Regions from separate parts of the Bacillus sp. KH172YL63 genome, predicted to be linked through region 1. Evidence: predicted binding sites of a transcription regulator. Region 1 holds the regulator's gene; each other region holds the start of a gene.
The links. Region 1 encodes CtsR, which represses protease genes until heat stress. Its sites were predicted from a motif close to ATGGTCAATAAAGGTCAAACA; they were not measured.
Positions count from the first base shown of each region.

Region 2: the regulator CtsR is predicted to act here: its motif matches at 3,415-3,435, upstream of KH172YL63_RS04610 (ATP-dependent Clp protease ATP-binding subunit).
Region 3: the regulator CtsR is predicted to act here: its motif matches at 1,647-1,667, upstream of clpP (ATP-dependent Clp endopeptidase proteolytic subunit ClpP).

Region 1 covers NZ_AP022842.1:110,444-115,345, forward strand. Annotated here, with positions in the region: rRNA gene KH172YL63_RS00570 (23S ribosomal RNA) at 1-671, shown strand, start outside; rRNA gene rrf (5S ribosomal RNA) at 771-887, shown strand; gene KH172YL63_RS00580 (CtsR family transcriptional regulator) at 1,845-2,306, shown strand; gene KH172YL63_RS00585 (protein-arginine kinase activator protein McsA) at 2,326-2,874, shown strand; gene KH172YL63_RS00590 (protein-arginine kinase McsB) at 2,871-3,953, shown strand; gene clpC (ATP-dependent protease ATP-binding subunit ClpC) at 3,955-4,902, shown strand, end outside.
Region 2 covers NZ_AP022842.1:935,470-940,371, forward strand. Annotated here, with positions in the region: gene KH172YL63_RS04595 (hypothetical protein) at 1-133, shown strand, start outside; gene KH172YL63_RS04600 (catalase) at 418-2,469, shown strand; gene KH172YL63_RS04605 (hypothetical protein) at 2,899-3,288, shown strand; gene KH172YL63_RS04610 (ATP-dependent Clp protease ATP-binding subunit) at 3,544-4,902, shown strand, end outside.
Region 3 covers NZ_AP022842.1:3,687,696-3,692,597, forward strand. Annotated here, with positions in the region: gene KH172YL63_RS18895 (hypothetical protein) at 1-136, opposite strand, end outside; tRNA gene KH172YL63_RS18900 (tRNA-Arg) at 1,151-1,222, opposite strand; gene clpP (ATP-dependent Clp endopeptidase proteolytic subunit ClpP) at 1,740-2,336, shown strand; gene KH172YL63_RS18910 (ATP-binding protein) at 2,387-4,902, opposite strand, start outside.

The DNA of each region.
Region 1 (4,902 bases):
GTCAGGTGGGCAGTTTGACTGGGGCGGTCGCCTCCTAAAGAGTAACGGAGGCGCCCAAAGGTTCCCCTCAGAATGGTTGGAAATCATTCGCAGAGTGTAAAGGCACAAGGGAGCTTGACTGCGAGACCTACAAGTCGAGCAGGGACGAAAGTCGGGCTTAGTGATCCGGTGGTTCCGCATGGAAGGGCCATCGCTCAACGGATAAAAGCTACCCCGGGGATAACAGGCTTATCTCCCCCAAGAGTCCACATCGACGGGGAGGTTTGGCACCTCGATGTCGGCTCATCGCATCCTGGGGCTGTAGTCGGTCCCAAGGGTTGGGCTGTTCGCCCATTAAAGCGGTACGCGAGCTGGGTTCAGAACGTCGTGAGACAGTTCGGTCCCCTATCCGTCGTGGGCGCAGGAAATTTGAGAGGAGCTGTCCTTAGTACGAGAGGACCGGGATGGACGCACCGCTGGTGTACCAGTTGTCTTGCCAAAGGCATCGCTGGGTAGCTATGTGCGGAAGGGATAAGTGCTGAAAGCATCTAAGCATGAAGCCCCCTCGAGATGAGATTTCCCATCACGTAAGTGAGTAAGATCCCTAGAAGATGACTAGGTAGATAGGTCAGAGATGGAAGCATGGCGACATGTGGAGTTGACTGATACTAATCGATCGAGGACTTAACCACAAAGAGTCATATTTATATGAACAACAGGCTGATATTCGGCTTTCTTGACATCAATTCTTTATCTAGTTTTGAAGGAATAAACCTTCAATTAAATATTCGTCTGGTGATTATGGCGAAGAGGTCACACCCGTTCCCATGCCGAACACGGAAGTTAAGCTCTTCAGCGCCGATGGTAGTTGGGGGATCTCCCCCTGTGAGAGTAGGACGTCGCCAGGCAAATAGTAGGAAAGAGTAGCTCTTTAGGGGGCTGCTTTTTTTGTGTTGGTTTTTGGGAGTGGGGGCTTCCGGGGTTGGTGATAGAGCTCGAGTTGGATGGTAGTGGGAGTACAAGAAGATTGAAGACGTGATGGAGTGAAGAAGATCTTTGTTCAGTTCTCCGTAGAGGGATTTGAAGATTAGTCGCAGCTTTAGCGCGGATGATAGATTGGGTGCGGTATTAGACTGTGGGGTGGCGCCAGGCGAATAGTTCAGAAGGGTAGCTCTTTGAGAGATACTCTTTTTTGGTTGGTGTGGATGTGGGGAGGGGGAATGGTAGGAGAGAGGGGAGGCCTCCGGGGAAGGGACGTTGTAAGAAAGTGTGGATTTAGTAAATTGGTAAGTTTGAGTCAACACATTTTAGTGACGAAATGGGTAATATTGTTAAACGACGCATAAACCAAGTAAAGAGACGCATAAATGAAAAAAACGACGCAAAAACCTCTGAAAATGACGCAAATAACCCTAAAAGAGACGCATAAACCTTGTGAAATGACGCAATCAGCATGAGTGACCTTCTTAAAATAGCTCCCAATACCATGAAAATCAGTAACATCTAATGTCCCCATCCTGGGTTTCACCGTAAATTCGAAGAATAACCCTTCTATATGGTTGATTTTTAACAGAAAGGGTAACCAATTCTAATAAAAAAGCCATCCCTCTCATTTAAATCTTCTCCCAGCCCGCACAACGGAGTGGAAACTTACTATACTTATTAAAATAGGTCGGAAGTCAGACCCCCAGATCAACACCCCATCCCGCCATCCCCCAAAAACTCAAAAATCCCCACCCCCCCACGTTTAAAACCTCCCAAAAACAGGAAAACTTCTAAGGGTAAACTTCATAATTGCAAAGTTGATTTCCCGGTTGTATAATTATAGTCAAATATAGTCAAAGTCAAAATGAGGAGGAGGTTTGATGAGGAACATTTCCGACATCATTGAAAATTATTTGAAGAACGTGTTAGAAGTGAGTGAACGTGAGATCGTCGAGATTAAAAGGAGCGAGATCGCTGATAAGTTTCAATGTGTTCCTTCTCAAATTAATTATGTCATCAATACCCGCTTTACGATTGAACGTGGATATGTAGTGGAGAGTAAGCGGGGTGGCGGAGGCTACATCCGGATCATGAAGGTGAAGGCTCACGATCAAGTTCACTTGATTGATCAGCTTGTTTCTTTGATAACGCAAATGATCAGTCAAAATACGGCGGCTGATATTGTGTTTAGATTGGTTGAAGAAGAGATCATTTCCGAGAGAGAAGCGAAGATCATGCTGAGTGTGATGGATCGATCGGTCATCATGGTGGATCTGCCTGAAAGGGATGTACTGAGAGGAAGGATGCTCAGGGCGATGCTTGATACTTTGAAATATGAGTAAGTGTTGAGGAGTGAGAGGGATGGTGTGTCAAGACTGCAATGAAAGACCTGCAACCCTTCATTTTACAAAGGTGGTCAATGGGGAAAAGACGGAGGTTCATTTATGTGAGCAGTGCGCGCAGGATAAAGGTGACATGTTCATGTTTGATTCTAATCCTGGGTTTTCTGTGAACAATCTATTGGCAGGTCTCCTTAATATATCCCCTGCATTTAAGCAGGCAAAGGAAGCTGAAATTCCTAAGGCAGAAGTACTTCAATGCAAGAAATGTAAGATGACGATTCATCAGTTTATCAATGTAGGAAGATTTGGCTGTGCCCATTGTTATGAGACGTTCAAAGACGAGTTGACGCCTTTGTTAAAGCGTGTTCACAGTGGAAATGTTGAGCATCATGGCAAGGTTCCGGAACGGATGGGCGGCGCCATTCATTTGAAAAAGAAAATTCAACAGCTGAAATCGGAACTGCAGAAGATGATAGTGGATGAAGAGTTTGAAAAAGCAGCTGAGATCAGAGATGAAATCCGCTCCCTGGAGAAAGAAATCAAGAAAGAAGGGGGAGAGCAGGAATGAGTCTTGAAAAGTTCTTGAGTAATGCTGTCAGTTCGTGGATGAGTGAAGAGGGACCGAACTCAGATATTGTCCTCAGTTCGAGGGTGAGACTTGCAAGGAACCTGACTGATTTCCGTTTTTCTACTTTATATTCTTCAGAAGAAGCCAAAGAGATTGTGGAGCGTGTGAAGGATAAACTCTCTTTTTACCCGAAAGAGCTCGGGGAATTGGAATTTTTACCGACAAGTGAGATTCAGCCCCTCCAAAAGAGGGTATTGATGGAGAAACACCTTATTAGTCCCAACCTGGCAGAGGATACGAATGATGGGGCAGTCCTTTTATCAAATGAGGAAGATGTCAGCATAATGGTAAACGAAGAGGACCATATTCGAATACAGTGTTTATATCCCGGTTTGCAATTGAAGGAAGCACTGCAGCGGGCGAATCAGATTGATGACTGGTTCGAGAGTGAATTTGATTATGCCTTTGATGAAAAGCACGGTTACTTGACGACCTGCCCGACCAATGTAGGGACGGGGCTCAGGGCATCGGTGATGATGCACCTGCCGGGACTTGTCCTGACGCAGCAATTGAACCGTATTATCCCGGCAATCAATCAGTTGGGACTGGTGGTCAGGGGGATATATGGTGAAGGCAGCGAGGCGCTCGGGAATATCTTTCAGATTTCGAATCAAACGACCCTTGGGAAGTCTGAGGAGGATATTGTAGAAGATTTGTTGAGCGTCGTGGAGCAGATCATCGATAAAGAACTGTCTGCCAGGGGCGCATTAGTTAAGACGTCCAACATACAATTAGAAGACAGGATCTTTCGTTCACTCGGGGTGCTTGAGCACAGCAGGATCATTGAATCCAAGGAGGCGGCGAAGTGTCTGTCGGATGTCAGGCTCGGGATTGATTTAGGATACATCAAAGCCATATCAAAGAATATACTGAATGAATTAATGATTTTGACCCAGCCGGGTTTTTTACAACAATATTCTGGAGGTCCTTTGCGACCAAATGAAAGAGATATAAGAAGGTCTTCTTTGATACGAGAGCGAATTAAGTTAGATAAGGATATATGTGAGGAGGAAAAATAATATGATGTTTGGTCGATTTACAGAAAGAGCACAAAAAGTATTGGCGCTGGCTCAAGAAGAAGCGATTCGTTTATCGCACAGTAACATTGGCACTGAACATATTTTATTAGGACTTGTCCGGGAAGGTGAAGGGATTGCTGCGAAGGCCCTTACGGCATTGGGGTTGAGCCCTGAGAAGATCCAGAAGGAAGTGGAAGGGCTGATCGGCAAAGGTACAGAGAAGTCCCAAACGATTCATTACACACCTCGGGCTAAGAAAGTGATTGAACTTTCAATGGATGAGGCCCGTAAACTCGGTCACTCATATGTAGGAACGGAGCATATTTTACTCGGGTTGATCCGTGAAGGCGAAGGAGTCGCTGCACGGGTGCTCGGAAATCTGGGTGTGAGCTTGAATAAAGCACGTCAGCAGGTACTTCAGCTACTAGGCAGCAATGATTCAAGCAACCACCAGGGCGGAGGCAATGCAAATGCCAACACGCCAACCCTTGACAGCTTAGCCCGTGACCTGACGGCGATAGCACGTGAAGGCAGCTTGGATCCGGTCATCGGAAGAAGTAAGGAAATCCAACGGGTGATCGAAGTTCTAAGCCGCCGTACAAAGAATAACCCGGTATTGATCGGGGAGCCTGGTGTCGGGAAAACAGCGATAGCAGAAGGTCTGGCACAACAGATCATTGCCAATGAAGTGCCGGAGATCCTGCGGGATAAACGGGTAATGACACTTGATATGGGTACGGTGGTCGCCGGTACGAAATACCGTGGTGAATTCGAGGACCGTCTGAAGAAAGTCATGGACGAAATCCGTCAGGCAGGAAACATCATCCTGTTCATCGATGAACTTCATACATTGATCGGAGCAGGTGGTGCAGAAGGGGCAATCGATGCATCGAATATCCTGAAACCATCCCTTGCCCGTGGTGAGTTGCAATGTATCGGAGCGACGACA
Region 2 (4,902 bases), 830 kb from region 1:
CACGACCCGTCAATTCAATGGAGAGGAACTGTGGGAAAGTGAGAGTTTAATAGGAAGTGACATAATCTATTTGCGTATTCCGGAAGGCGTTGAAGTCACTGGTCCCGTGGACTTCATTGAAGGAGACCAATGATGGATGCTTTCCACTATGACATGACTGGTTGAAAAAAGTTTATCGTGTAATAAGAAATCCGAATGATGATTCGTCTTTTGTGAAGAGTGAATCAATTCGGATTTTTTGTTTTTATGGAGGAGTTTCCGGCCGACCATCTATCGAATCGCCAACGAGGAACAACTTAAAGTAACATGCCATAAACAAAAAAATCCAAAAAATGTTTACAATTCAATCTCAGGGGTACTAGAAAGGCAGGATGTTTTACATACTAAACATTAATAACCGTAGAGAGGGATGAAAGAATGGCAGACGAACGTCGTACGAAAGTGAATGGCAATAGCAAAGATGAACAGCTGGAGCAATATCGGGTCGAGGATGAAGGAAAGCACCTGACCACGAATCAGGGGCTTAAGGTGTCTGAAGATGAATTCTCCCTGAAAGCCGGTGAACGTGGCCCGACCCTGATGGAAGATTTCCATTTTCGTGAAAAGATGACTCACTTTGACCATGAACGGATTCCTGAACGGATCGTCCATGCACGGGGATTTGCGGCTCATGGTGAATTCGAACTCTATGATTCAATGAAAGAATATACAAGGGCGAAATTTCTTCAGGATACGTCGAAGAAAACACCTGTGTTTGTCCGCTTTTCAACAGTGGCTGGATCCAAGGGTTCTGCTGAAACTGTTCGGGATGCCCGCGGATTCGCTACGAAGTTTTACACAGAAGAAGGGAATTATGACCTTGTAGGGAACAATATTCCGGTCTTCTTCATCCAGGATGCGATCAAGTTCCCGGACCTGATCCATGCTGTCAAACCTGAACCGCATAATGAAATGCCGCAGGCGGCTTCTGCACATGATACTTTCTGGGATTTCGTTGCAAACAACCAGGAGTCTGCACATATGGTGATGTGGGCCATGTCAGACCGTGCCATCCCACGGAGCTTCAGGATGATGGAAGGCTTCGGTGTTCACACATTCCGACTGGTGAACGAGGAAGGAAAGGCCCACTTTGTGAAATTCCATTGGAAGCCTGTACTGGGTACCCATTCACTTGTCTGGGATGAAGCACAGAAAATCAACGGTAAAGATCCTGACTTCCACCGCCGTGATCTGTATGAATCCATTGAAAACGGAGACTACCCTGAATATGAGCTTGGTATCCAACTGATCAAGGAAGAAGACGAGTTCAATTTTGATTTTGACGTCCTCGATCCAACCAAGCTGTGGCCGGAAGAAGAGGTACCGGTCAAGATCGTAGGAAAAATGACATTGAATCGTAATGTGGACAATGTGTTCGCTGAAACGGAGCAAGCGGCCTTCCATCCTGGATCTGTCGTACCAGGAATCGATTTTTCCAATGATCCGTTATTACAAGGAAGACTATTTTCTTATACCGATACCCAGTTGATCCGTCTTGGCGGACCGAACTTCCATGAACTCCCGATTAACCGTCCTGTGTGTCCATTCCATAACAATCAGCGTGATGGATATGGCCGTCATACGATTAATAAAGGCCAGGTAAGCTATCATAAAAACTCACTTGCCCACAATACACCTGCCCCAGCTTCCAAGGAAGAGGGAGGATACACCCACTATCAAGAAAAGATGGAAGGAAGGAAAGTACGGGCAAGAAGTGAAAGCTTCAAAGACCATTTCTCTCAAGCCACCCTTTTCTGGAACAGCATGAGCGAGCCGGAGAAAGAGCATATTATCCAAGCTTTCAGTTTTGAACTCGGGAAGGTAATGAGCAAATCGGTTCAAAAACAAGTGGTTGATATGTTCGCAAACGTCAGCATGGATCTGGCTAAAGGATTTGCAGAAGCAATCAACGTAGAAGTTCCGAATGGAGAAGATTCTAAAGTAACGAAATCTTCTCCCGCGTTAAGCCAGGAAAACACAGTCAAGAAGCCCGATACCCGTAAAGTAGGTGTCATCGTTGCTGACGGCTTCAACGGAGAAGAAGTGACGAAGGTCCTTTCCCTTCTGAAAGAGGAAGGTGCGCAGCCTGAAATCATCAGTAACAAGCTGGGAATGAGAAAAGGAAAGGACGGCTCGGAACTCGAAGTCGACCACACCTTCTTGACAGGAGAGTCGGTACTATTTGACAGCCTGTATGTTGTCGGCGGGGAGGATGTTGATAAAAAGTTCTCTCAAGACACTTCATACTTCGTGAAGGAAGCTTATTCACACTTTAAACCGATCGGCGCGACTCATGAAGGGATCAAATGGTTAGAAGAAGCTTCTATCAGCGGTCCTGGTGTCGTAACCGGAGATGACATGCATTCATTTGCGAAAGCATTCGCAGCTGCCATTGCAGAGCATCGCCATTGGAATCGGGAAATCGTATAAAACCTATATTGAATAGAAGAAATGCTAGGCCTGTCCAGACAGGTCTAGTATTTTTTTTGTAAGAGCCTTTTTTTACGAGGAATAGACGTTTCTATCAGACGAAACTATCAATTCATACATATGATAACGATGTAAAGTACTTTACGAGTACTGTATAAGTGAGGTGATATTAGATGAATAAATGTCATTCTCAAGACAAATTTGATTTTTTCAGTTTGTTATTGGTTCTATTGCTGTTAGTTTTTCTGATCTTTTTAGCACTAGGAAAATTTTTAGCTGCCATCTTCATTGCGATCGTGCTACTAATTTTATTAATCGTTTACGCGATTATGTAACAAATCATTAAAATGAAAGTCCTTGGAAACGTTTAGGCCTACCGTTTTCAGGGAGAATGAATGAGATTTTTTTACTAGGAATGGGGGGAAAACAATGAGTGAAAAAAATAATCCACTTGAAGGTATCATGGATTTAATCAAACAGTATACTGGTGAAGATTTAAGTAAATTTGAAGCTGCTAAAGATCAGTTAAGCTCCTTATTGGACACTGGTGTTCTTAAAGATTTTTTTGAGTCAGAAGGAAAAGGACTGGATAATCTTGATCAATTGGCGAACATGATGAATGTTCTTCCGATGGTTGAGAGAGTGGTGGGGCAACGGATGGATCGCAAACAACAAGGTTGCCACAAAAAAGACAAGCATGAACAAAAGGGTATCGAAAAATTATTGAAAGAGATCTTAGACGAACTAAAGCATATTAAAAAATGTACTTGCCACAAAAAACACCGTTGCCATAAAGAACACTGGGAGCACTGGTATTAAAAAAGGAAAGCTGGGATAACCCCGGCTTTTTTTGTGTTTATTATTTATATAAACTGTGAAATCCAAAGGCTATTATCCCAAACTCTTAGGAAAAATAACCAACATTTACCTTAATCATATAAGTTGAAAGTCAAAGAAGGTCAAAGTATACTGAGATTGTAAGGTCAAAGATAGTCAAAGTGTACTGCAAGAGACCTTACTAAAAAAACGAATAAATAAATGAAATATATATGAATCTACAGGAGGTTATGTTCAATGAAATGCCAAGTATGTCAGCACAACCAGGCAACAATCGAAGTATATACGCAAGTGAATGAAAAGAAGTCAAGAATGAAGATGTGTTCTGCTTGCTTTCAAAAACAGCAGACCCCTTCTGGCATCCACGGCGGATTTCCTTTCGATGAATGGTTAAAGGGAATGAGCATGGGTGCTGCTCAGGGAAATCAAGCAGGTCAACCTTCGCCCGCATCAGAAAGTGGCCGGGGGAACAACGGTGTTCTTGACCAGTTCGGCCGTAATGTGACAGCTGCTGCGAGAGCAGGGTTGATCGACCCGGTCATTGGCCGTGATAAGGAAGTTGAACGGGTCATTGAAATTCTCAACCGCCGCAATAAAAACAATCCGGTGCTGATCGGTGAGCCCGGTGTCGGTAAAACCGCCATTGCTGAAGGTCTCGCACGGAAAATCGTAGCTGGGGAAGTACCGTCGAAACTTCTGAATAAGGAAGTGTATGTGATTGATGTTGCCTCGTTGACTGCAGGTACCGGGGTAAGGGGATCCTTCGAAGAGCGTTTGAAGAGCATCATCAACGAATTGCAAAATCGAAAGAATGTCATGCTCTTCATAGACGAAATCCACCAGCTGGTAGGGGCCGGTTCGGCAGAAGGCTCCATGGATGCGGGGAACATCCTGAAGCCGTCACTTGCCCGCGGCGAGCTGCAGGTGATCGGTGCGACAACCCTGAAAGAATACAGACAAATCGAAAAGGATGCAGCCCTGGAACGTCGTTTTCAGCCGGTGATGGTCAATGAGCCGAGCCTTGAGGAAGCCGTCGAGATCCTGAAGGGATTGAAAGGCCGTTATGAGGAATATCATGGCGTGGAATTCACAGATGAAGCCATTGAGGCATGTGTGAAATTATCCCACAGATACATCCAGGACCGATTCTTACCGGATAAAGCGATCGATTTGATGGATGAAGCAGGCTCGAAAGTGAACCTGTTGGCCGAGGGGAAAGATAAAACAGCACTTCACAAGAAATTAAACGAAGTAAGATTGAAGAAAGAACAGGCAACGAAAGCAGAAGACTATGAACAGGCAGCGGTCCTTCGTGATGAGGAAGCGGCCATTGAAAAACAAATCAGCGAAAGTACGGCTGACAGCACATTATGGGTAGAAAAAGAGCTGATCCAAAAGATCATCGAATCGAAAACAGGCATTCCGGTCGGGAAGCTTCAAAGTGATGACAGAACAAGAATAAAATCTTTGCAGGAAAATCTGGCCGGCAAAGTAATCGGGCAGGAAGAAGCAGTGAAAAAAGTGGCGAAAGCGATCCGCCGGAGCCGTGCAGGACTGAAAGCAAAGCATCGTCCCATCGGTACCTTCCTATTCGTA
Region 3 (4,902 bases), 670 kb from region 1:
GAATTGTTTCTTTTGTGCTATGCTTTCTTTGCCTTACTTCTTGTACAGAAAAAAAGCCTATAGTTAATAAGACTGAAAGAATTGCAATCGTTGTATTAAATTCGGATGTAGATACAAAACTGAAAAACTCCTCCAAAAGACCCCACCCCCATAATTAAAAACTAATTCTATTTTATCCATTTTCCCATAATATTGGAAGGTTCAATTCGTACCTTAACTAATTTTAGATTAATCATTTGAGAGATATATTTTTTATGTTGAAAGATTTTTTAATTTCATGAACTCCCTACACAAAAACATTAAATATACTAACATACACATTTCGATATCCCGTTTTTATAAACCAGTTATAATATCTTATCCACCCATAATTGACATTCTAATATTACTTCCCCTGATATCACTAAGAGAGGGGTAAATTTATTGTATATCGCTTTCGTATTAGATCGAGACTTACAAACAAAGCATCATTCTCAAGGGTACTGATCTCCTCGCAATAAGCTTTTTAAACTGTTTTAAGTCTCTTTGTAATGGGTATTCGTCACGCTCACCTATTCTTCACGTGTGAAATTTTGACCTCTCCATAACCATCAAACAACTAGTCTTGAACCTTTAGAGAACATAATTCTTTTAAGGAAAGTCCCACATGAGCAAGGTTAACATGATAGCAAAGTCAAAAAGTCCAACAAATTGAAATATATGTGGAGCACTAATTACTTCACCTCTACTTTATGCCATATTTAAAGCGCTAATTGAAAAGACGACTCTTTTATTTTTCAACATACTTTCAGTCCACTCAAAACCTCATCAGGCTGCAATTTGTAAAAATCAACCAACGATATTTCCATTTCATGAAACGCTTTAAATAATCCTTTAAGCTCCTTGTCATAAAACTTAACTGTATCTGGTGAAATTCCTTTTATCGTCCAATGCCTTAAAAACTCTTTTGAAACCGTCTGAAAACCTTTAGATTTCTGATCGTTCTTTGGAACTTACGAATTTAATACCTTTGAGCAAGTCGTTGCTTTTCTTCTTGACATGTTTGTTCCTTCCAATGCGTGGTATAACCATTTGAAAAGCCCCCAAACAAACTAAACAAAAAAAGACCCCATGCCTGCTGATCTAATCAACAAACACAAGGTCTTTGGTACGCCCTCGGAGGGAATCGAACCCCCATTTTAAGAACCGGAATCTTACGTGCTATCCGTTGCACCACGAGGGCATGTAATAAATATCCGTCACGAATATATATTATAAGGTAGATATTGCTTGTTTGCAATAGATATTGTAATTTATCTTTTTCAGAGGATTCCTCATCATATAAGTTATGAGACGTATGAAATTATAAAAGGCCTATAACCCTCTTCTAATATCCTAGTCAAAAACCACAGAGTGGAATGAAGCGGAAGGCACTTGACTCCTGCGGGACTAGCGGGAAGTTGAGACCCCACAGGGCGAAGCCCGAGGAGGCTCAACTCACGCCCCGCCGGAAAGCAAGTGCCTGCAGCGGAATGAAACGGTCCACATCCCACACTTAATTTATTACAGAATGCTCCTCCCTTTATCTAAAGGATTTCTGTTTAAAAAAGGTATCTATGGGTATCATGTAGAAAGGATTTATATACAAGTCAATATTGGAAGCGTTTAGTTTGACCTTTATTGACCATGGGTGTATGATTACAGTACAAAGTGAATATGGTATTCTAAACAATAAAAAGGATATTTAAGGAGGAACGAGGATGAATTTAATTCCTACAGTAATTGAACAAACAAACCGCGGTGAGCGTGCGTATGACATTTATTCACGCCTGTTGAAAGACCGTGTGATCATGCTTGGAAGCGCCATTGATGATAATGTGGCAAACTCCATCGTGGCACAGCTTCTTTTCCTTGAGTCGGAAAACCCGGAGAAGGATATCTCAATCTACATAAACTCTCCTGGTGGAAGCATCACGGCTGGTATGGCCATCTACGATACAATTCAATACATCAAGCCTGATGTACAGACGATCTGTATCGGTATGGCGGCGTCAATGGGTGCGTTCCTTCTTGCAGCTGGTGCTAAAGGCAAGCGTCTTGCCCTGCCAAATGCTGAAGTAATGATTCACCAACCACTTGGTGGCGCACAGGGTCAGGCGACGGAAATCGAAATCGCTGCAAAGCGCATTCTATTCCTTCGTGAAAAACTGAACCAAATCCTTGCTGATCGCACAGGTCAACCACTTGAAGTGATTTCAAAGGATACAGACCGTGATAACTTCATGACAGCTGAAAGAGCGCTTGAATACGGATTGATTGACCGCATCATCACGCGCAATGAAATGAACAACAAATAATGATGAAAGAACCCGCTCACGGAAAGACGTGAGCGGGTTCTTTTTGATTTTTATTGGATTTCGTCTTTCAATCCGTTTTTCAACAGGAGATGAAGGACAGTCTTCGAAAGCTTACTTGGCTGATAAGGCTTCACCAAATATTCATTCGCTCCCAATGTCATGCCTTTCTCCTTCTCCTCGAGGGCAGATGAGATGATGATCGGCACTTCAGATAGTGTTTCATCTTCTTTGATTTTCTCAAGTACATCCCAGCCCGACATATTTCCTTCGAGCATGATGTCTAGGACGATGGCACATGGATTGATTTCTTTCATTTTTTCCAATGCTTCTTTACCGGATTTCGTATGCTGCACTTGGAAGCCGCTTTCAGAGAGTTCTGTACGCAGCAGTGTGGCAAGATTCACGTCATCTTCAATGACCATGATCTCCATTCCGTTTCCGCACTGCTCTTCCTCTTTGAAGATTTCCATCGTCACGACCGGCAATGTTACCGTGAATGTCGTCCCTTCACCAAGTTCTGATGAGACATGAATCGATCCTTCATGGGTCTCGACGATTTCCTTCACGATGGTGAGTCCGAGTCCTGTTCCACCGATCCTTCTCCGGTCTGAGTTGTCGACCCGGTAGAATTTGGTGAACAGATTAGGGATCGCTTCCTCTGGCACGCCAAGGCCTTCATCCTCGATATCGATGTGAATCCGATCATCGTCTTCACGCAGGCGTACAAAGATATGGCCACCGTCAGGAGAATACTTGATCGCATTACTGATCAGGTTTGTGAACGCCTGGGATAATTTATCTTTATCTCCGAGGACGATCGTACAGTCGGTTTCTTTTTCGATCACGAATTGGTGGGATGGTGCATTCACTTTTTGGTTTTCGATCACTGTTTCCAGGATCGGGGTGAGATCTTCATACCTTTTTTCAAACGTTTGTCTTCCCGATTCCATCCGTTGTACGTCAAGGAAGTCGTTGATCAAGGACGTAAGGCGTTTGGCCTCTTGGTAGATTGTCGTTAAATATTTCTTCGTCCGTTCAGGCTTCAAGTCTTTTGTCAGCATCAGTTCGGTGAATCCGAGGACACTGGATAACGGCGTACGCAATTCATGGCTGACGGTGCTGACAAATTCAGATTTCATCTGATCTACTTCGAATTCCTTCGTAATATCCCGGTGGACGAAGATCGTACCTACATGATCTTCCCCGCGATAAAGAGGTTCAGAGTATACCTGGTAGACCCTCTTTGTATCTTTCAGGTGGTAAGTGTGGACGTTCTTTCCGCTTACTTCCTGGGTCATCACCATTTCATAGTAGTGATTCATGCCTTCTTCATCTTCAACCTGTGGGAGCAGCATCTGCTTCCATTCTTTATAGGTCGCCTTCTGCAGAAGGTCGAAATCACCATTGATGACCTTCGATAAGGTCGCATTCATTAATAACGTATTTCCCTGTCTGTCCACAAGGTGGATTCCTTCTTGGATATTGCTGAGAATATCCTGGGTGATCCGGCGATCTTTTTCTGATTCTTCAAAAAGATGGATTTTCTGAAGAGAGATCGATACTTGTTTGGCAAGGCTCATATATTCATCAAGTTCCTGTGCATCGAAGTCCTGCCCGAAACGGCTGAACACCATCACGGCTTCCACTTCGAGATTCGGGGAAAGGATCGGGATGAAGAGGTCATAGGAATATAACGTCCCTTCATGGTACCCTTTTTCCTCGACGCCAAGTTCACGTTTGATGGTGAAGGCTTTCTTTGTCTCGAATAAGCGCTGGTGTATGCCGTTGTCCATATATTCGATGAACTGACTCACACCCGACTTTGATATCCCGAAGGCCGCATGGGAATCCTGCTCATCCATCAGGACGATCATCCCGCAGGAAGCGTCCATCACCCTGCTCATGCTCCTTACGATGCTGTCGAGGACTTTCTGTTTGTTCAGTGATGTTGAGATGCCGTGGATGAACTCATTACGTCGCTCAAGCTGCTGCTCCCGATTTTTTGTGATTGCAAGGAGGTGCTCGAGTTCCGACTGTTGTGATTCCAATTCATCCTGCTGTGCCACCAACTCTTCATTTTGTGACAAGAGACTCTCTTCTTTTTCCTGTATTTTATAAATCATCTTTTCAAATGCTCTCGACAATTTGCCGATCTCGTCTTTCCGCTCATTGGCAAATGACCATTGCTGATAGCTCTCATTTTCTGAAATCTTCTCCGCAGCAGATGCCACTTCATTCAATGGCAGACCGATTTGTCTTGCAATGACCCTCATCATTCTCATCAGGACGAGGAGCATGATAAAGATGAACAGGACAAATGCCTGTTGACTGTAAGTTTCTTTCATTTTGACTGCTTCATATTCTTCGATGCTTGCTTCCTGCAGCGAGTCATTATACTGATCCAGTTGTTTCTGGAACGTATTGATCGTGGCTGTCGCTCCATCCTCTGAAGCCCGCATTACTGCTTCTATGTCGTCATTTTCAAAATTATAAAAGGCGTTTTCCACCAAAATATCGAAATAGTATGAAGCAAATTCTTCTGCATCGTTCACGAATTTTACATCCT